2 linked regions of the Myxococcus xanthus genome follow. The protein of the gene in region 1 interacts with the protein of each later gene in a pairwise test. Links are inferred from orthologs where the notes say so. Each region holds a gene or a part of one and is shown in the gene's direction. Other genes may lie near its edges. The genes, in order: bioB and BHS09_RS21905.

Region 1 (9,708 bases):
TCCCGGGCTGCGTCGCCGCCACGGTGACGGTGGCCGTTGCCTTCTTCGTGGTGTCCGCCTGACTGGTGGCGATGACGTGGTAGGTGCCCGTCGTCCGCGGCGCGGTGTACTGGCCGCTGTGGGTGATGGTGCCTCCCGCGCTGCCCTGCTGGATGGACCACGTCACCGCGGTGTTTGTGCTGCCCGTCACCGTGGCGCTGAAGGTCCGCGAGGCTCCCGGGGCCAGTGATGCGCTGGTGGGCGTCACCGAGATGGCGACCTGCGGCTGCGGCGGCTTTACGGTGGCGGAGACGGGCGTGGAGCGGAGGCCTTCGCCGCCCGCGCTGACCGCCGACACCGCGTACCAGTACGTGGCGCCCGCGGTGACGCTGGTGTCGCGGTACGTGGTGTTCGTCAGCGGCGTCGTGGTGCGCTTCGTGTACGTGCCCGTCTGGGAGGTGGCGCGATAGACGTGATAGCCGGTGGCGCCGCTGACGCTGTTCCACGTCAGGGACACGTCCGTCGCGGAGGCCACCGCCTTGAGGCCGCTCGGAGCGGACAGCGTGGCCGTGCCCAGGCGGACGCTGTCGAAGGTCATCACTGGAAGGTTGCGGCCCGCGCCCTCCTGGATGGCGATGCCGTCCATCGTGACGTTGACCACGTTGAGCGCGGTGAGGGGCACGCGGCAGCGAGTCCATGCGCCGGCCTTGATGGTGCCGCCGTCACAGTAGCGGTTGATGGACACGGTGGGCCGCGCCTGGTTGCCGACGGTGGCGTAGGCGGTGAGCGCGGGGTTGGACGTGGCGCCGCCGTGGACCTGGAACTCCAAGAACTCGAGCCCGCTGGTGGAGACGCCGGGGTGGTGGAAGTAGAGGCCCGTCCAGGGGCCGAACGTCGCGGAGACGGCGCGCGAGCCGGAGGCCACGGGCGAGGTCGCCGCGAGGTTGTGTGTTGCCCAGGACCAGTCCACCCAGCCTGGGCCCAGCGCGTCTTCGTACAGCGTGGTCGAGCCCTCATCCACGGCTTCTGCCTGGACGGGCAGCGCGCTGTCATCTGGCGCGGAAGCCTCGGGTGGAAGGCCGTCCGCGATGGACTCATTGCCACACGCGCTGAGCTGTATGCCCACTGCCAACATGAACCACGTGAGTTGCCTTTTCATGTCGCTCCAGTGGCCAGGGCGCGAGAGCTGGCATGGGACGGTCGCCACGGCTTACGTGGCGGGAGCGCCCGGCGCCCTCTCGCGGTGCGCCCACCGGGAGTGGCGGGCGTTCAGAGACCTGGCTGTCGAGGCGCAGAGACACCGCGTGTGGGCATCGGCTTTCAAGCCATGGGGTAAGCCGTTTCAGCACTTCGCCCGTCGCTCAGGCCAAGGAGCAGCCAGTGAGCCATGCGTCTGATTCACAATGAGGTTGAGCCTGTCTACATTACGAGGCGCCGGTTGCCGGCGCGACGTCTTAAGACAATCGCTGGCAGCGAGAGCACGGCTGGCGGGACGCCGTGTCTGCTCGTGAAATCATGAAAGACCACGGTCGCCGCGCGGCGAGTACTGCTCAGTCGAACATCGCGACGAGCGCGTCGCCGAGCGTCTCCACGCCGACGATCTTCATCTTCGGACCGGCGTCTTCGAGCCGCCGCGCACTGCCGGCGGGCATCACCACACGTTGGAAGCCCATCTTGGCGGCCTCCGCTAGCCGGGGCTCCACTTGACCCACCGCGCGCACCTCTCCGGCGAGGCCCACTTCACCGAGCACCAGCGTCTTCGGGTCCAGCGGACGATTCTGGAGGCTGCTCACCAGCGCCGCGCACACCGCTAGGTCACACGCGGGCTCCGTGAGCTGCATGCCGCCCGCCACGTTGACGAACAAGTCACAGCCCACCAGCGGAATCTCTTCCTTCTTTTCCAGCACCGCCGCCAGCAGCGCCACGCGGTTGCCGTCCACGCCAATCGCCGTGCGCCGCGCGGTGCCGTAGCCCGTGGGAGCCACCAGCGCCTGCACCTCCACCAACAGCGGGCGCGTGCCGTTCAGCGTGCTCGTCACCACGCTGCCGGACTTGCCCACCGGCCGCTCCGACAGGAAGAGGGCGGACGGGTCGGACACCTCCACCAGCCCCGCGCCCTTCATCTCGAAGACGCCAATCTCGTTCGTGGAGCCGAAGCGGTTCTTGTGCGCGCGCAGGATTCGGAACGGATGGCCCCGCTCGCCCTCGAAGTAGAGGACCGTGTCCACCATGTGCTCCAGCACGCGCGGGCCCGCGATAGAGCCTTCCTTCGTCACGTGGCCCACCAGGAACGTGGGCACCCCCGTGCGCTTCGCGTAGGCCATCAGCCGGCCCGCGACCTCGCGCACCTGGGTGATGCTGCCGGGCGCGTTGCCCAACTCCGGCAGGTACATGGTCTGGATGGAGTCCACCACCAGCGCCTGGGGCTTCAACGCCTCCGTCGCCGTCAGCACCCGCTCCGCGTCCGTCTCCGCGAACAGGTGGATGGCATCGCCCTCCACCCGGAGCCGCTCGGCGCGCATCTTCGTCTGTCGCAGGCTCTCTTCACCGGAGACGTAGAGCACCGGTCCGTGCCGCGCCAGCCTGTCCAACGCCGCCAGCAGCAGCGTGGACTTGCCAATGCCCGGGTCGCCACCCAACAGCACGATGGAGCCACTCACCACGCCGCCGCCCAGCACGCGGTCGAATTCGGCGATGCCCGTGCGCCGGCGCGTCTCCGTCTCGCCGCTCACTTCCTTGAGCAACATGGGCCGCGCCGCGCCGCCCGAGGCACCCCAGGCCGGACGTCGCTCATCTGCCTTCGGGTCCGTCTCCTCCAGCAGGGAGCTCCACGCGCCACAGTCCGGACACTTTCCGAGCCACTTCGCCGTTTTGTATCCACACGCCTGACAGGTGTAGTGCGTCTTCGCCTTCGCCATGGGTTGGGTGAATAGCGCGGAACCCTGACGTTTTTGCGGCCTTACAGGCAGGCACGACCGCAGAGCAGGCAGGCACCATGTCAAGCCCCCCCGTGCCAAGTTGTACGAACGGGAGGGGCAACCCAGGTTTGCTCCCAGGTGGGCGTCGCACCCTGCGTCGCTAAACAAGCAAGGGAGGTAGTCATGGGGATTATCGCGTTTCTGGTCATTGGCCTTCTCGCGGGTCTGATTGCCCGCGCGCTCATGCCGGGCAACCAGTCGATGGGGCTCCTCGCCACCACGCTGTTGGGTATCGCCGGCTCCTTCGTGGGCGGTTTCGTCGCTTCGCTCTTCCGCAGTGATGGCCGCGTCTTCGACCTGCACCCGACGGGACTCCTGTTCTCCGTCCTGGGCGCACTCCTGGTGTTGTTCCTGGTGGGCCTGGCAGGCAGGGGTCGCCGCGTCCACGTCTAGTGCCGCGCGTCAGCTGACGCGCTGAGCCCCTCCCGAGGGGAGATGGGCCCTGGAAAGTCGTCAACCTGCCTGCTCGAGGGCGTTGACAACTTTCCGGGGTCCACGCACGTTCGGGCCCTCATCTGTCCGTAGAGGAGCCCATGCCCGATACCGCCACTGTCTCCAGCGAGAGCGAGTTCTCCGGTCACGCCCACGTCGCCGCGCCACCACCGGCGGGCGTGGACGTGCGCCATGACTGGTCGCTGTCCGAGGTGAGGGCCCTCTACGAGCTCCCCCTGCTGGACCTGGTGCACAAGGCCCAGACGGTCCACCGGGCCGTGTTCGTGGACAACAAGGTCCAGCTCTGTTCACTGCTGTCCATCAAGACGGGCGGCTGCCCGGAGGACTGCTCGTACTGCCCGCAGGCGGCTCGCTACAAGACGGGCGTCAAGGCGGAGAAGCTGATGGCCGTGCCGGACGTGCTGGATGCCGCGTCCAAGGCCCGCGCCGCCGGAGCCACCCGTTTCTGCATGGGCGCCGCGTGGCGTGAGGTGAAGGACGGTCCGCAGTTCGACAGCGTGCTGGAGATGGTGCGCGGCGTGCGTGCGCTGGGCATGGAGGCGTGCGCCACCCTGGGCATGCTCTCCGAGAGCCAGGCGAAGCGCCTGCGCGAGGCCGGCCTGTCCGCGTACAACCACAACCTGGACACGTCGCCCGAGCACTACGGCGACATCATCTCCACCCGCACCTATGAAGACCGCCTGCGCACGCTCAACCGCGTGCGCGACGCCGGCATCTCCGTGTGCTGCGGCGGCATCATTGGCATGGGCGAGTCGGTGGATGACCGCTGCAACCTGTTGCGTACCCTGGCCAACCAGGAGCACCACCCGGAGTCGGTGCCCATCAACGCGCTGGTGGCCGTGGAGGGCACGCCGCTGCAGGAGCAGCAGCGCGTGGAGACGGTGGACATGGTGCGCACCATCGCCACCGCGCGCATCCTGATGCCCCAGTCCATGGTGCGCCTGTCCGCGGGCCGGCAGCAGATGAACGAAGAGGCGCAGCTCTTGTGCATGATGGCGGGCGCCAACTCGCTCTTCTTCGGCGAGAAGCTGCTCACCACCGGCAACCCCGAGTACACCCAGGACATGGCCCTGCTGGAGAAGGCGGGAATCCGCCCCCTGGAGCCGCGTCAGGAAGGCTGAGCCACCGTGAGTGATGAAGCCGTCGCGGCGGCGTGGGCCCGGGAGGACCTGGAGGCCCTGTCCGAGCGCGGCCTGCGCCGGTACCTGGAGCCCCTGGATTCGCCCCAGGGGCCCGTGGTGCGCGTGGGGGGCGAGACGCTCGTCAATTTCTCGTCCAATGACTACCTGGGGCTGGCCGCGTCGCCCACCGTGCGTGCCGCGGCGCTGGCCGCCGTGGAGCGTTACGGCGTGGGCACCGGTGCCAGCCGGTTGGTGGTGGGCGACACCGCCGCGCATCACCGGTTGGAGACGCGGCTGGCCGCCTTCGAGCGCGCCGAGGCCGTGCGCCTGTTCAACAGCGGCTACGCCGCCAACACCGGCATCATCCCCGCGCTGGTGGGGCCCGAGGACGCCGTCTTCTCTGATTCCCTCAACCACGCCTCGCTCGTGGATGGCTGCCGGCTGTCACGCGCCCGCGTCTGCGTCTATCCACACGCGGACGTGGAGGCGTTGGAGCGCGCCCTGGCGGAGACGTCCGCGCGCCGCAAGCTGGTGGTGACGGACACTGTCTTCTCCATGGACGGAGACGTGGCCCCGCTGCGCGACATCGTCGCCGCGTGCCGGGCCCACGGCGCCGCGCTGATGGTGGACGAAGCGCATGCCACCGGCGTGCTGGGCGCACGCGGCGCGGGCCTCTGCGATGAGCTGGGGTTGGAAAACGAGGTGGACCTGCGCATGGGCACGCTGAGCAAGGCGCTGGGCGTCATGGGCGCGTACGTGGCGACCTCGCGCGAGGTGGCGGACCTGCTGGTATCCCGCGCGCGGCCCTTCGTCTTCTCCACCGCGCTGCCCGCGCACCTGTGCGCCGCCTCCGAGGCCGCCGTGGACGCCGTGGAGGGCGACCCGGACCTGCGCGAGCGGCTGTGGCGCAACATCCGTCGCTTCGCGGACGGCCTGCGCGGCTTGGGCGTGCGCGCCGAGCCTCGCAGCGCCGTGTTTCCCATCATCCTCGGCGAGCCCGAGCGGGCGCTGGACGCCGCGCGCCGACTGCGCGAGGCGGGCGTGCTGGTGAAGGCCATCCGCCCGCCCACCGTCCCCGAGGGCACCAGCCGCCTGCGCTTCTGCCTGTCCGCTTCCCACACCGTGGGCCACGTGGACCTGGCGCTGGAGGCGCTGCGCACCGTGGGAGTCCGCCGTGGCTGAGCGTGGCAAGCCGTTCCAGATTTTCGTGACGGGCACGGACACCGGCGTGGGGAAGACGCAGGCGTCGTGCGCGCTCCTGTCGCTGCTGGCGGACGCGGGGCTGCGGCCCCAGGGCTTCAAGCCCTATGAGAGCGGCTGTGCGTCCCTTCGCGCGCCCGCGGACGCGCTCGCCCTGCGCGCGGCGGCGGGCAGCTCGCTGAGCGTGGATGAAGTGTGTCCTCACCGCTTCCGCCTGCCCGTGGCGCCCGGCGTGGCCGCCAGCCGCCTGGGACGCGAGCCCGACTGGGACGTCACGCTGGCCGCGTGGCGGAGGCTGCGCGGGGGCAACGCCGTGGTGGAGGGGGCAGGGGGCCTGTTCGTGCCGCTGGACTCGAAGCACGACGTCATCGACCTCATCGCCACCTTGCGCCTTCCGGTGCTGCTGGTTGCGCGGGCGGGCCTGGGCACGCTCAACCACACCGCGCTGTCGCTCCAGGCGCTGGCCGCACGCCGCATTCCCGTGCGGGCCGTGCTGCTGTCGCGCGGGACGTCCGCGAAGGATGTTTCGGAGCGCGACAACCGGCGGCTCCTGGAGGCGCGGCACGGCGTCCCGGTGCTGGGACCGGTGCCCTATCTTCCCGACGCGCGGCGCCGCCATGCCGCGTTCCGCCGCGCGCTGCGGCCGCTGATTCCCTGAACGCGCGGAGGCCGGAAAATCGGCCTCCGGCGCGTTTGCGTTCCAGGGCCAGTGCTACAGGGCGCGCAAGTTTTCGGGACATGCGGCCGTGAAATGGACGTGCCGTTTTTTCCGCGCGAGAACGCCTCACGAATGGCGGACATCATCGATCTCACGTTCCTCGCGGACGTCCGGCGGCTCTACAAGAAGCTCATTGACCAGAGGGGGCTTTCTTACTTCCTGCAAAAGGAAGGGCCTCGGCTCTTTCACATCGAGCCCTCCAAGGTGGAGCTCGTGCTCCGGACCGCTCTGCGCACGCGCGACCCTCAACTTCCCCGGCCTCACGACAAGGCCATCGAGCACTGCCGCAAGGAAGTTCGCCGCGACCTGATTCGTCGCGTCGCGAACGCCATGCTGCAAACGGGCCTGTGAGCCGCTTCTCCGCGCGGACGGACTTCGCACGGACAGCCAACCCGCTGGCACTGGCGCTCGAAAGGCACCGCGCCAGCGGCCGTCTCCTCCTGGACCTCACGGAATCCAACCCCACGCGTGTGGGGTTTCCCCTGCCGGACGCGGCGCTCCTGGCCCCCGAGGACGCCTTCACCTACGAACCCGAGTCCCTGGGGCTCGCCTCCGCGCGACAAGCGCTGGTGGCGGACTTCGCGGCGCGAGGCGCCCAGGTCTCCGAGGCGCACCTGGTGCTGACCTCCAGCACCAGTGAAGCCTACGGGTGGCTCTTCAAGCTCCTGTGCGAGCCTGGGGACAACGTTCTCGTCCCGGCCCCCTGCTACCCCCTCTTCGAGCACCTCGCGCGCCTGGAGGGCGTCCAGACGCGTTCCTACGCGCTGCCACGCGCGCATGGCTTCGGCCTGGACGCGGGGGAGGTGGCGGAGGCGTGCGACGCGCGCACCCGCGCGGTGCTGGTGGTGAACCCCGGCAACCCCACCGGCCACTTCCTGCACGAAGGCGAGCTGGAGGCGCTGGCGGACGTGTGCGCGCGCCGCCAGCTGGCGCTCGTCTGCGACGAAGTCTTCGCTCCCTTCGCCTGGGACGCGGCGCCTGGGCGCGTGGTCACCGTGGCGGGGCGCGCGCTGCCGATGCTCACCTTCGCCCTCTCCGGCCTCTCCAAGTCCGTGGGGCTGCCCGGACTCAAGCTGGCGTGGACGCACGTGGGCGGGCCCGCGGCGCTCCGTGACGAGGCGCTGGCCCGGTTGGACTGGGTGGGGGACACGTACCTGCCCGTGGGCACGCCCGTGCAGCGGGCCCTGCCTGCGCTCCTGGCCCATGCGCCGCGCTTCCAGGCGGCGGTGTTGGAGCGGGTGAGAGGCAACCGCCAGCGCCTGCTCGCGGCTCGGCCTCGCGACGCCAGCTGGGACGTGGTGCCGGCGGAGGGTGGGTGGAGCGCGGTGGTGCGGATTCCGAGGGCGCCCGGCGAGGAGGCCACCTGCCTGGCCCTGCTGGACGCGGGCGTGCGGGTGCAGCCGGGCTACTTCTACGACTTCGGCGGCGGCGCCTTCCTCGTGCTGTCGCTGCTGCCCCAGCCCGAGGATTTCGCCGCCGCCGTCGAGGTGCTCGCGCGGACGTTGGGGCCCTGAGGCCCCTTCACGTCACTCCGTGGGCGGGGCGATGAGCTGCACCGTCACGAACTCGCCGGCCTCCACGCGGAACAGCTCGTACTCGGACGGCGCCTCGCCGTCGGAGTTGAAGTCGAGGTTGCCGCTGGCGCCCGTCACGTTGATGACCGTTCCGTTGCGGATGGCCGCGCGAGCCCCCGCGAAGCCGTCCGTGCCCAGGTTGAACGCCGGGGCGGAGGTGCCCTCGGGCGGCGTCACCAGCGCCAGGCCATCCGCCATGCGCGCGCCGGTGATGGCCAGCGGGGTGTTGACGTCGGGGCCCGCGGCATACGCGGCGCCGAGCGCCACTAGGTACATGGCGTCATACGCGTGCGCGGTGAAGGAGTACTGGCCCGGGTCCGTCTGGTTGTTGGCGGAGCGGAAGCGCTGCGCGAACAACTGGTAGACGAGGTCCGGACGGGCCTGCGCGGGCGACGTGCCGTAGGCGCCATCCACGAGGCCCGTGTTGGCGCCCAGCGCGGTGAAGAGGCCCCGGTCCTTGCCAGCGTCGGTGAAGAACCACCGCTGGGTGTTCCGGCCCGCGGTGGCCGTCTGGTTGATGATGCGCGCGTTGTCCTCGGAGAAGCCGATGAGGACCTCGACATCCGGCTGGTCGGTGGTGATGTGCCGCACCACGCTGGTGATGTCGGTGCCGTTGCGGCTGTACTGGGCGGACGTCACGGTCCGCTGGGTGGAGTCGATGCGGCCCAGCGTCACGCCGAAGAGGCCCTGCCCGTAGGCATCGTTCACGTAGCTGATGCCGACCTTGGAGACGCTGTCGTAGAGCGGGGCTCCGTTCACGAGGATGTCGCCCTGGAGCAGGTCGCCGATGATGCGCCCCTGCAGCGCGTCAGACGGCGCTGTCCGCCACACCAGGCCCGCGTTGGTGCCAATCTTGTCGTTGATGGCGGCGATGTCCGGGCTGGTGCCGCTGTACGTAATCATCAGCACGCCGTTGGTAACGGTGTGCGTGGCGACGGCGAGCGCCTGGGCGCTGCTGGAGGCGAAGACCATCGGCACCTGGCGCTCGCGAATCAGCCACTGTGCCTGCTCGGCGGCGCGGTTCGGTTCCGAGCGCGTGTCGCAGATGTGGAGGACGAAGGGCCGGCCGTTGACGCCCTCACGCTGGTTGATTTCGTCGAGCGCCAGCTTGATGGCGTTGAGCGCCTGGACCTCGGACTCGTCCGGGCCGTCGGAGGTGCTCAGCGGCACCGCGGCGCCCAGGGGAATGGCATTGGCCGCGGAGGCCGGGCCGTAGACCTCTCCACAGCCCTCTGGCTGCGGCAGGCAGTAGCCAGCGGTGCACACCTGCGCGGTTTCACAGTCCGAGGACGTCTCGCACTCGGTCAGTCCACTGGCGGTGGTGAAGCTGCACCCGGCCATCAGCAGGGTGCTTCCCGTCATCATCAATCGCAGCGCGCGCATCAGAAGCTCACCGCCATTCCTGCTCCGGCGCCCTTGGGCGCCATCGTGACTCGCACCTCACCCGCAGCCGGGGGGCCCTCCTTCGGGTAGAGGACGATGGCGGTGATGACACCGGCCAGTCCCACGCCGAAGCCGACGTCCGCCAGCAGCGCCCGGCTGCGCGTCTTGTCGGCGAACTCCTCCTTGGTCTCCACCCTGGTGGCGCCGTCGAACTGCTCACGCGCGTCGCGCGCCTGCATGCCGAAGAGCACGCCCGCCACCACGCCCGCCGCGCCCACGCCGGCCGCGGCGAAGGCGCCAAT
Region 2 (9,757 bases), 3.8 Mb from region 1 along the record:
CCAGGGCACGCGAGAGCGCTCCCCCAGCACCGCCGTCGCCAGCCGGGCGACGATGACGGGTTCGCTGAGCAGGTGCTCCGACGCGGGCGCCACCGAGCCCCGCGAAGACGACACCACGCCCATGGAGTTCTCCACGGTGACGAACTGGGCCCCACCGGCCTGAACATCGCGCTCGGTGCGGCCCAGGCACGGCAGGATGAGCGCCCGCCGTCCGTGGACCAGGTGCGAGCGGTTGAGCTTGGTGGACACGTGGACGGTGAGGCGCGTGCGGCGCAGGGCCTCGGCGGTGAACTCCGTGTCCGGCGTGGCGGAGAGGAAGTTGCCACCGAGCGCGAAGAACACCTTCACCTGGCCGTCGTGCGTGGCGAGCAGCGTGTCCACCACGTCCATGCCGTGGTGCCGCGGCGGCTCGAACCCGAACTCCCGGGACAGCGCCGTCAACAGGGCCTCGGGCGGCTTCTCCCAGATGCCCATGGTGCGGTCGCCCTGCACGTTGCTGTGACCGCGCACCGGGCACAGGCCCGCGCCCGGCTTGCCGATACCGCCGCGCAGCAGCGTCAGGTTGACGATCTCCTGAATGCACGCCACGCCGTTGCGGTGCTGCGTCAGCCCCATGGCCCAGCAGAAGATGGTGCGCTCGGAGCGCGCGAGGATTTCCGCCGCCGCGAGCACCTGCGCGCGCGGCACCCCACTCCCCTCCTCGACGTCCTCCCACTTGACCGCGCGCATGTGGGCCGCGTAGGCCTCGAAGCCCAGCGTCTTGTCGTCGATGAAGCCCTTGGCCACCACCGAGCCGGGGTTCGCGTCCTCCATCTCGAACAGCGCCTTGGCGATGCCCTGGAGCAGCGCGGCGTCGCCGTTGATGCGGACCTGAACGAACAGGGAGTTGAGCGCCGTCCCGGGCCCGATGAGGTGCAGCACGTCCTGCGGGTGCTTGAAGCGGTTGAGCCCCGTCTCCGGCAGCGGGTTGATGCTGACAATCTGGCAGCCCCGGCGTGCGGCGGCCTCGAGCGACGACAACATGCGCGGATGGTTCGTCCCCGGGTTCTGCCCGATGACGAAGATGGCATCCGCCTTGTCGAAGTCCTCCAGCGTGACGGTGCCCTTGCCGATGCCCACCGTCTCGTTGAGCGCCGAGCCGCTCGACTCGTGGCACATGTTCGAACAATCCGGCAGGTTGTTGGTGCCGAACTGCCGCACGAAGAGCTGGTAGAGGAACGCCGCCTCGTTGCTGGTGCGGCCAGACGTGTAGAAGCTCGCGGCGTCTGGCGTGTCGAGCGCGTTCAGCTCCTCGGCCACCAGCGCGAAGGCTTCGTCCCAGGACAGGGGCTCGTAGTGCGTGGCGCCTTCGCGGAGCACCATCGGGTGCGTCAGCCGGCCCTGCTTGCCCAGCCAATGGTCCGTCTGGAGGGAGAGGTCCGCCACGCTCCATTGACGGAAGAACTCCGGCGTCGCCCGCGCGGCCATGGCCTCTTCCGCCACCGCCTTGGCGCCGTTCTCACAGAACTCCGCCATGGAGCGGTGCCCCGGGTCGGGCCACGCACAGCCGGGGCAGTCGAAGCCCTCCTTCTGATTCACCTTGAGCAGCAGCTTCGTCCCGCGCACCACGTCCATCTCACCGTAGACGTGCCGCATGGCGGAGATGACGGCGGGGATGCCGCCCGCCACCGTCGCGACGGGCCCCACGGAAGGGCCATGGGCCTCCTCGGGAGGCTGGGCGCAGGGCGTTGCCTTCGCGAGCGCGGACGACGCTTGCGCGCCAGGCCCCTGTGCGTTCCGGCTCCCGTCGTCCATGGCACTCCCTCCAGGCATCGCGCGGCCGGCTGGCTGGCTGGTCGCGGCAGGGGACTCTACCGCGCTCTGGCCGCGCGGGAACGCTCATGGAACGACTGGCGCCTCCCCCGGCATACGGCGGCCACTCCAGGGCCCCCATGCCCGGCCGAGCCCCTGGCGGGGCCTGCCTGCATTGCCAGCAGCGCTCGCGGTCCAGAACGTCAGGAGACAGGCCCTGGGCGAACGCTTAACGAGAGGAGGCCATCCAGATGAACGGCAGGCGCGATGACGACCGGCGATGGGGAGACAGGGAGCGGGAGCAGCGGCCCTCGAGGGGCTGGGAGGACGAACACACCCATCCGAGGGACACCTGGGCCCGCGCCCCGGCCAGGGATGATGAGCACGGCTACGAGCGCGGGTCCGAACGCAGGGGCGACTTCGAGCGGGACGACGCCGGCGCCGAGCGACGACGGGGCGATCCGCACCGGGGCCACCACCGCCGAGGCGGTTGGGCCTCCGAGGATGATGCGTTTCCACGCTCCTTCGACAGCGAGCGGCACTTCCGGGACGCGGCGAGGGACCGGGACACACGCGACTACCAACAAGACGTGGACTTCGGACGCGCCGCGCGCGCCCTGGACCAGGGCCGGGAGTATGGCCGCGACTTCGACCTGGACCGGGAGCTGGACCGCCGCGCCCGGAACTTCGACCCGGAGCGCATCGCCAGACGGCCCGGCTACAGCCCGAGCGGCACGTTCCGCGAAGTCGAGGAAGACTGGCGCCTGGAGCCTCCCTACCTCGGCGTCCTGGAGGACGTGGGGACGGAGGTAGGACGCCGGGGCGGACACGAGAGGCCAGAGCGCCGGGGGCACGGCGGAAGGCACCATGGCCACCGAGGCGCCGACGACGCCCACGAGCGCCGACGACGGGAAGCGGGCGGCATGGACCGGGGCCGGCCCTGGCGCGCCGCCGGACGCATGGCCGAAACGGATGTCCGCTACGGGGGCACACAGCCCGCGGGCCACGGCCCTGGTGTGGAGAACATGGCGCCACCGTGGGATGGGTACGCCACCAGTCCGTCACGGCCGGACGACCACGATCTGGGGCAAGGTGGCTTCTCGGGTGGGCGCTACCGGCCCGAAGGCCCTGTGAGGGCGCCACCCCGGGGACGCGCGCCGCGAGGCTACCGGCGCTCCAGCGAGCGAATCCTGTCGGACCTCTGCGACCGGCTGATGCAAAGCTGGGTGGACGCCGAGGACGTGGACATCCGCGTGCGGGACGGCGTGGTGCTGCTGGCCGGCGTGGTGCGCAGCCAGGATGAACGACACGCGACGGAAGCGCTCGCCCGGGACGTGCTGGGGGTGAAGGAGGTCATCAACGACATTCGCATCGACCGCGAGGACGGCGTCGTGGACCGGCCCGCGTCACGCAGCCCCGTCCAGACTCCGGGTATGGACGCCTCCGACGACGACACGCTGCATTCGTGACGCGGCAGACGCGACGCGGCGCGACGCGGACATCGCGGTGGCCCGGAAGCACGCTGGTTCAGGTAGTGTGCCGGGCCTTTCCGTCCGCCACACTCTAGGAGTCCGTTCATGTCCCGCGTCATCCGCGCCCCCCACGGTTCCACCCTGTCCTGCAAGGGCTGGGTCCAGGAGGCCGCGCTCCGGATGTTGATGAACAACCTCGACCCGGACGTCGCCGAGCGCCCCGAGGACCTCGTCGTCTACGGCGGCACCGGCAAGGCCGCCCGCGACTGGCCCTCCTTCGACCGCATCGTGTCGAGCCTCCAGAACCTGGGCGACGATGAGACCCTGCTCGTCCAGTCCGGCAAGCCCGTGGGCATCTTCCGCACGCACCCGGACGCGCCGCGAGTGCTCATCGCCAACTCCAACCTCGTGGGCCGCTGGGCCAACTGGGAGCACTTCCACGAGTTGGAGAAGAAGGGCCTGATGATGTACGGCCAGATGACCGCGGGCTCGTGGATCTACATCGGCACGCAGGGCATCCTCCAGGGCACCTACGAGACCTTCGCCGCCGCCGGCCGCTTCCACTTCGGCACCGACGACCTGGCGGGCCGCCTCATCCTCTCCGGCGGTCTGGGTGGCATGGGTGGCGCGCAGCCGCTGGCCGCCACCATGAACAACGCGGTATTCCTCGGCGTGGAGATCGACCCCACTCGCGCTCGCCGCCGCGTGGAGACGCGCTACCTGGACGTCGTCGCCAAGGACCTGGATGAAGCGCTAGCCCTGGTAAAGGACGCCCAGGAGAAGCGCGTGGGCCGCTCCATCGCCGTCATCGGCAACGCGGCGTCGGTGTTCCGCGAGCTGTACCGCCGCGGCATCAAGCCGGACCTCGTCACGGACCAGACGAGCGCCCATGACCCGCTCAACGGCTACATCCCCACGGACCTGTCGCTGGAGGCCGCCGCCGAGCTGCGCCAGCGGGATCCGGAGACGTACGTCCGCCGCGCGCGCGAGTCGATGATGATGCACGTGCAGGCGATGAACGACTTCCAGAAGGCCGGCAGCCACGTCTTCGACTACGGCAACAACCTGCGCGGCCAGGCGGAGCTGGGCGGCATGGAGAACGCCTTCGAGTTCCCCGGCTTCGTCCCCGCCTACATCCGTCCCCTCTTCTGCGAGGGCATGGGGCCCTTCCGCTGGGTGGCGCTCTCCGGCGACCCGGAGGACATCCGCGTCACCGACCGCGTGGTGCGCGAGCTGTTCCCCCAGAAGGCCTCGCTCCAGCGCTGGCTGAACATGGCCGAGGAGCGCGTGGCGTTCCAGGGCCTGCCCTCGCGCATCTGCTGGCTGGGGTATGGCGAGCGCGCCAAGGCGGGCCTCGCGTTCAACGAACTGGTGCGCAAGGGCGAGGTGAAGGCGCCCATCGTCATCGGCCGGGACCACCTGGACTGTGGCTCGGTGGCGTCGCCCAACCGCGAGACGGAGGCGATGAAGGACGGCACGGACGCGGTGGCGGACTGGCCCATCCTCAACGCGCTGGTGAACGCGGTGAACGGCGCCTCATGGGTGTCCTTCCACCACGGCGGCGGCGTGGGCATGGGCTACTCGCTGCACGCCGGTCAGGTCATCGTCGCGGACGGGACGGCGGAGGCCGCGCGCCGCATCGAGCGCGTGCTCACCAGCGACCCCGGCATGGGCGTGCTGCGCCACGCGGACGCGGGCTACCCGGAGGCCATCGAGGTGGCGAAAGAGCGCGGCGTGAAGATTCCCGGCATCACCACCTGAAGATGAAGCAGGAGGCCGCAGTGAAGCGCTTGTGCGCGGCAGGGGTCGGACTGTGGGGCGCCGCCGTCGTGGGACTGACGGGGTGCGCCCCCACGGCGATGGGCCCCATGGTGATGCGGATGGGGCCCGGGGCGCCGGACCGCAACGTCATGCAGGTCGGCATGCGCTCCGGCCCCCGGCTGAGCGCGCCCATCGCGGGGACGCAGGCCGGCGTCGGAACGGGAAACAGCTTTCGGGGAAACGAGTCGAGCTTCTCCACGCAGCAGTGGGGCGTGGCGTTCGACGCGGCCCTGACGGTGCCCCTGTCCGAGCGGCTGCACCTGCACACCGGACTTCAGGGCGAGTTCCTCCTGCCCATCCCGCTGCCCGGGTACGGGCTGTACGCCGGGGCCTCGTACTACGTGGGCTCGGAGCAGCTGGGCCTGGCCCCGGCGTTGTCGCTGCGAGGCGCCTCTGATTTCGGGCTAGGCACCCCGCGCGGCGGGCCGGGCAGCATCTTCGGCGCGGAGGTGTCGTGCGCGCTCACGATGCAGCCGGAGAAGAACGTGTCCATTGGCCTGGTGCCCTTCGCGTCGTGGCACACGGTGGCGTCGCACGGGCGCAACGAACAAGCGTTGTATTACGGCGGCGTGGTGGCGGCGCGCGTCTCCTGGGGCGGAATGAACGACTTCGAGCTGTCGGGCGGGTTTGGCCGCGCGAAGGTTGGCAAGGGTGTGAGCTGGAACGTGCCCATCATGGGCGCACGCGGAGGACGTTGAGACATGGACGTGCTGGACCTGCTGGTGCGCAACACCTCCGAAGTGCTGACGGTGGAAGGCTCGCACCGCGAGCGCGCGGAGGACGCCCTCACGCCGCGCCCTGGCGCCGTGGTGGGTGTGCGAGGAGGCCGCATCGCCTACGTCGGCCCCGAGGCGGAGCTTCCCTCGAGCGCGGTGGGCCCTGACACCGAGGTGGTGGACGCCCAGGGTGGCTTCGTGGGCCCCGGCTTCGTGGACCCGCACACGCACCTCGTCTTCGCCGGTGAGCGCTCGGCGGAGTTCGACCTGCGCAACCAGGGCGCCACCTACCTGGAGATTGCCAAGGCGGGCGGTGGCATCGCCGGCACGGTGCGGGCCACGCGGGCCGCGAGCGAGGACGAGCTGGTGCGGCTCGCCCTCCCCCGCACGAAGCGCCTGTTGGAGCAGGGCGTGACGACGGCGGAGGTGAAGAGCGGCTACGGGCTCGACCTGGAGACGGAGCTGAAGATGCTGCGCGCGGTGCGGCGGCTCGGAACGCTGACGCCGCTTGAGCTGGTCCCCACGCTGCTGTGCGCGCACGCCGTGCCGGAGGAGTATCGCGGCAAGCGCGAGGACTACGTGCGGCTGTGCATCCAGGAGATTCTCCCCGCCGTCGCGCGCGAGGGGCTGGCGCGCTTCTGTGACGTCTTCGTGGAAGACAGCGCCTTCACCGTGGACGAGGCGCGCCGCATCTTGAGCGCGGGCCGGGCACTGGGAATGGTGCCGCGGCTGCATGCGGACCAGCTCACCGCGTGTGGTGCCTCCGAGCTCGCCGCGGAGCTGGGCGCCGCCACGGCGGACCACCTGGAGCAGGTGACGGACGCGGGACTCAAGGCGCTGGCGGACGCCAACGTCACGGCGGTGCTCGTTCCCACCTCCACGCTGTTCCTGCGCATGCGGCCCTACGCGCCTGGACGCCGCATCCGCGATGCGGGGCTCAACGTCGCTTTGGGTACCAACGTCAACCCCGGTTCCGCCATGAGTGAAAACACAGCGCTGGCGCTGGGACTTGCGTGCCTGGAAAACGGGCTTACTGCGGCAGAGGCGTATTGGGGAGCCACCCGTGGCGCGGCGGTGTCCTTGGGACTGCAACAGCACGGCAGGCTGACCGTGGGTGACCCGGGCGACCTGGTGGTCTTCAGCTGTGCTTCGTACCGCCATCTGCCCTACCATCTAGGGGTAGCGCACGCGCGAGTGGTCGTGAAGGCCGGACGCATCGCTGTCCGGCAGCAGATGGAAGGCTGCGCGTGAACCGGCGTCGCAGAGACACAGCGGCTCCGAGTGGATAAAGACGGGACGACATCCGTCAGGGCCGGACGTTAAGAGTATTCGTTGCTAGCCATGTGCCGACTATTTGGATTCCGTTCAGCGATTCCCGCCGCCGTGCACCCCTCCTTGGTGACGGAGAAGAACTCGCTCCTCATCCAGTCGCGCGAGCACAAGGATGGATGGGGCATCGCGGCCTACGGCGCCGAGCAGGCGCCGGTGGTTGCGCACGGTGTGGGGCCCGCCCACAGTGACCCGGACTTCGAGCGGGTGAGCAGCCGGGTGTCCTCCCACACGGTGGTGGCGCACATCCGCCTCGCTTCGGTGGGCGCGGTGGAGCTGCGCAACTCGCACCCCTTCCTCCATGGCCGCTGGGCGTTCGTACACAACGGTACGGTGCGGGAGTTCGCGCAGCACCGGGCTGCCGTGGAATCGCTCATCTGCCCGAGCCTTCGGACGAACATCCAGGGCACCACCGATAGCGAGCGGTGCTTCTACCTGTTCCTCACCCGCCTGGCGGCCCGGCATCCGATTGACCGGCAGGTTCCGGTGGAGGCCGTGGCGCGCGCGCTGGCGGAGACGATGACGCTGGTGGCCGCCATCACGGATGCCGCGAATCAGGATGGCCGCTCGGCGATGAACTTCCTCGTGTCCGACGGCGAGCTGATGGTGGCCTCGCGGCGCAACCGAACGCTGTTCGTGTCCACGGGCTCGTCGCGCGACGACGTGTCGACGCTGCCGGCGCCAGGAACGAAGCTGGAGCAGCTCGTCGTGGCCAGTGAGTCACTGTGTGGCGGGCCGTACTGGGCACCGGTGGCCGAAGAGGACGTCATCGGCGTGGACGCGAACCTCGTGTTCCACCACTGGCGCGTGCCGGAACTCGCGGGTCCGGACCTCTTCCCCGCCGTGAAGCCGGACACGTCGCGCGGCGTGGCCTGAGGCCTCCGCTGCGCGCCGAACTCATCGAACGGTGGCAGACGGCCGACGGTCAGCGGCGGCGCTCGGAGTTCCTGCAAATGGGGCTGCGGGGCAACTGGCCCGAGGCCTTGAGCGGTTTCGTGGCAACCTCCGAGCTGGGTGACAACCCAAGAGACCTCCGAGGCATCGACTTGTCAGGGCAGGACCTGGCATCCGCAGACTTGGTGCGCGCGCGGCTGGAGGGGGCGAGGCTCGATGGCAGCGGGCTGGAGTACGCCCAGCTCGACCTGGCAACACTCACGGGCGCATCGCTCCGGCTCGCCCGGCTGAACCACGCGAGCCTCCACGCGTGTGTCGCGTTAGGTACTCAATGGGATGACGCTCAGCTGGAAGGCACCCGGCTCACGGCGTCCAACTTGACGGGGAGTTCCTTCCGCCGAGCCCGGTTTCGAGGCGCTCAGCTCGAACAGACCATCTTGCTGAACGCGGACCTCCGCAACGCGGACCTGCGTGACGCGAGGTTGTTCCTCTGCGACCTGGAAGGCGCACTCCTCACTTGCGTCCAATGGAATCCGCCACGAACGTATCCCGTCACGAGCCAACACCTGGCCGAGATTGCTCGTCGTGCCGGATTCCCCTCATTCATCGAGCCGCTCCTGGTGCCCGGCGGCATCATGGACCTTCTCCACATGTCGAACAGGCAGGTTCTGCTCCACGTGGAGGCCGCGATAGAGGCCAGCACGGACGTCCAGTCGGAGCTGCGCGCCATTCTGCACGAGAAGAACTGGCGCATCGTGCTGATGGCGGCTGCAGGCATCGTGCTAGCGGGAGCCGACGAGGTCACGTTGGCGGCGCTCTGGGCGCGGATCGATGAAGGGAGCTGGGTCCACCCTCAGCTCACGGTGGCCGCGGTGCTCCGCGATCCATCCTGCGATGACCGGGTACGCGAGCGACTCATGCATCATGAGTTGCCGCGACGGAACAACATCCGAGAGAGCCTGGAGTGGGCGGCGACCGTTGGACGCAACGTGCTCGGCTTACGCGAGCCCCACTCCGGGCACCACACCTGCCAGGCTCACCGCTGGCTGAGACAACTGCAAGCCTTCGCCCCCCTGAAGGTCCAGGAACAGTGGTTACGCGGAGGCAGCGCCAAAACGTGAACAGGCCACGCGGGCGGCGGGGCCCCGATTGAGATTGAGCAGCTCCTGTTCGGAAATGTCGGGACTTTCGCCGCCGCCAAAACCCCCGACATTTCCGAACAGCACGCGCTCAGACCGCCCAGGGAGGCAGGGCCTGCCTGATGGGAGTCCGGTACCCCGCTTCGAGTCAGCCCATCCACGCGTCAAGCAACGCCGCAGGCCGTACACCAAACGCCTCCGCCATCAGCTCGCGTGCCTCGCCGCCCGCGTGCTTCAGCGTGACGCGCAGGTAGTCACGCGGCGCAGCCTGCGGAATCTTGTCCAGCCACTCCACCAGCATCGCGCTCTCGGTGCCTTCCAGGTCCAGGAAGCCCGTGGCGTACAGGTCGTCGTAGTCCGTCAGCCGGTACAGGTCCGCGTGGTACAGCGGGATGCGTCCCGAATACGGATACACAATCGCGAACGTGGGGCTCGCCACCTCGGAGCGAGGAACGTTCGCCCCGTCCGCCACTCCTCGCACCAGGTGCGTCTTTCCCGCGCCCAGGTCGCCAATCAGCCCCACGAAGTCACCGGGCTCCAGCAACTCACCCAGGCGCACACCCAGCCGGTGCGTCTCCTCGGGAGACTCCAGCCG

Evidence for each region.
Region 2: the proteins of bioB (region 1) and BHS09_RS21905 interact in binary tests that used the Escherichia coli proteins (3 or more experiments, as listed by UniProt). The link is inferred for Myxococcus xanthus from one-to-one orthologs.

Annotation. Positions count from the first base shown.
Region 1 is NZ_CP017174.1:1,496,349-1,506,056, forward strand. Bases 2,659-5,510 are described here. They hold bioB (biotin synthase BioB), read left to right. Parts: upstream 2,659-3,490; coding sequence 3,491-4,531; downstream 4,532-5,510. Other genes in these bases: radA (DNA repair protein RadA), read right to left, coding at 2,659-2,897; BHS09_RS06370 (GlsB/YeaQ/YmgE family stress response membrane protein), read left to right, coding at 3,081-3,350; bioF (8-amino-7-oxononanoate synthase), read left to right, coding at 4,538-5,510. In the rest of the region: BHS09_RS06360 (glycosyl hydrolase family 18 protein), read right to left, coding at 1-1,138; more of radA, read right to left, coding at 1,530-2,658; more of bioF, read left to right, coding at 5,511-5,713; bioD (dethiobiotin synthase), read left to right, coding at 5,706-6,389; BHS09_RS06390 (hypothetical protein), read left to right, coding at 6,522-6,800; BHS09_RS06395 (pyridoxal phosphate-dependent aminotransferase), read left to right, coding at 6,797-7,963; BHS09_RS06400 (ABC transporter substrate-binding protein), read right to left, coding at 7,976-9,406; BHS09_RS06405 (hypothetical protein), read right to left, coding at 9,406-9,708. UniProt on the Escherichia coli protein: Catalyzes the conversion of dethiobiotin (DTB) to biotin by the insertion of a sulfur atom into dethiobiotin via a radical-based mechanism.
Region 2 is NZ_CP017174.1:5,340,777-5,350,533, forward strand. Bases 6,173-9,073 are described here. They hold BHS09_RS21905 (class II glutamine amidotransferase), read left to right. Parts: upstream 6,173-7,141; coding sequence 7,142-8,005; downstream 8,006-9,073. Other genes in these bases: hutI (imidazolonepropionase), read left to right, coding at 6,173-7,051; BHS09_RS21910 (pentapeptide repeat-containing protein), read left to right, coding at 8,125-9,073. Outside these bases: BHS09_RS21880 (FdhF/YdeP family oxidoreductase), read right to left, coding at 1-1,794; BHS09_RS21885 (BON domain-containing protein), read left to right, coding at 2,043-3,260; hutU (urocanate hydratase), read left to right, coding at 3,369-5,024; BHS09_RS21895 (hypothetical protein), read left to right, coding at 5,027-5,782; more of hutI, read left to right, coding at 5,786-6,172; more of BHS09_RS21910, read left to right, coding at 9,074-9,144; tRNA (adenosine(37)-N6)-threonylcarbamoyltransferase complex ATPase subunit type 1 TsaE, read right to left, coding at 9,311-9,757.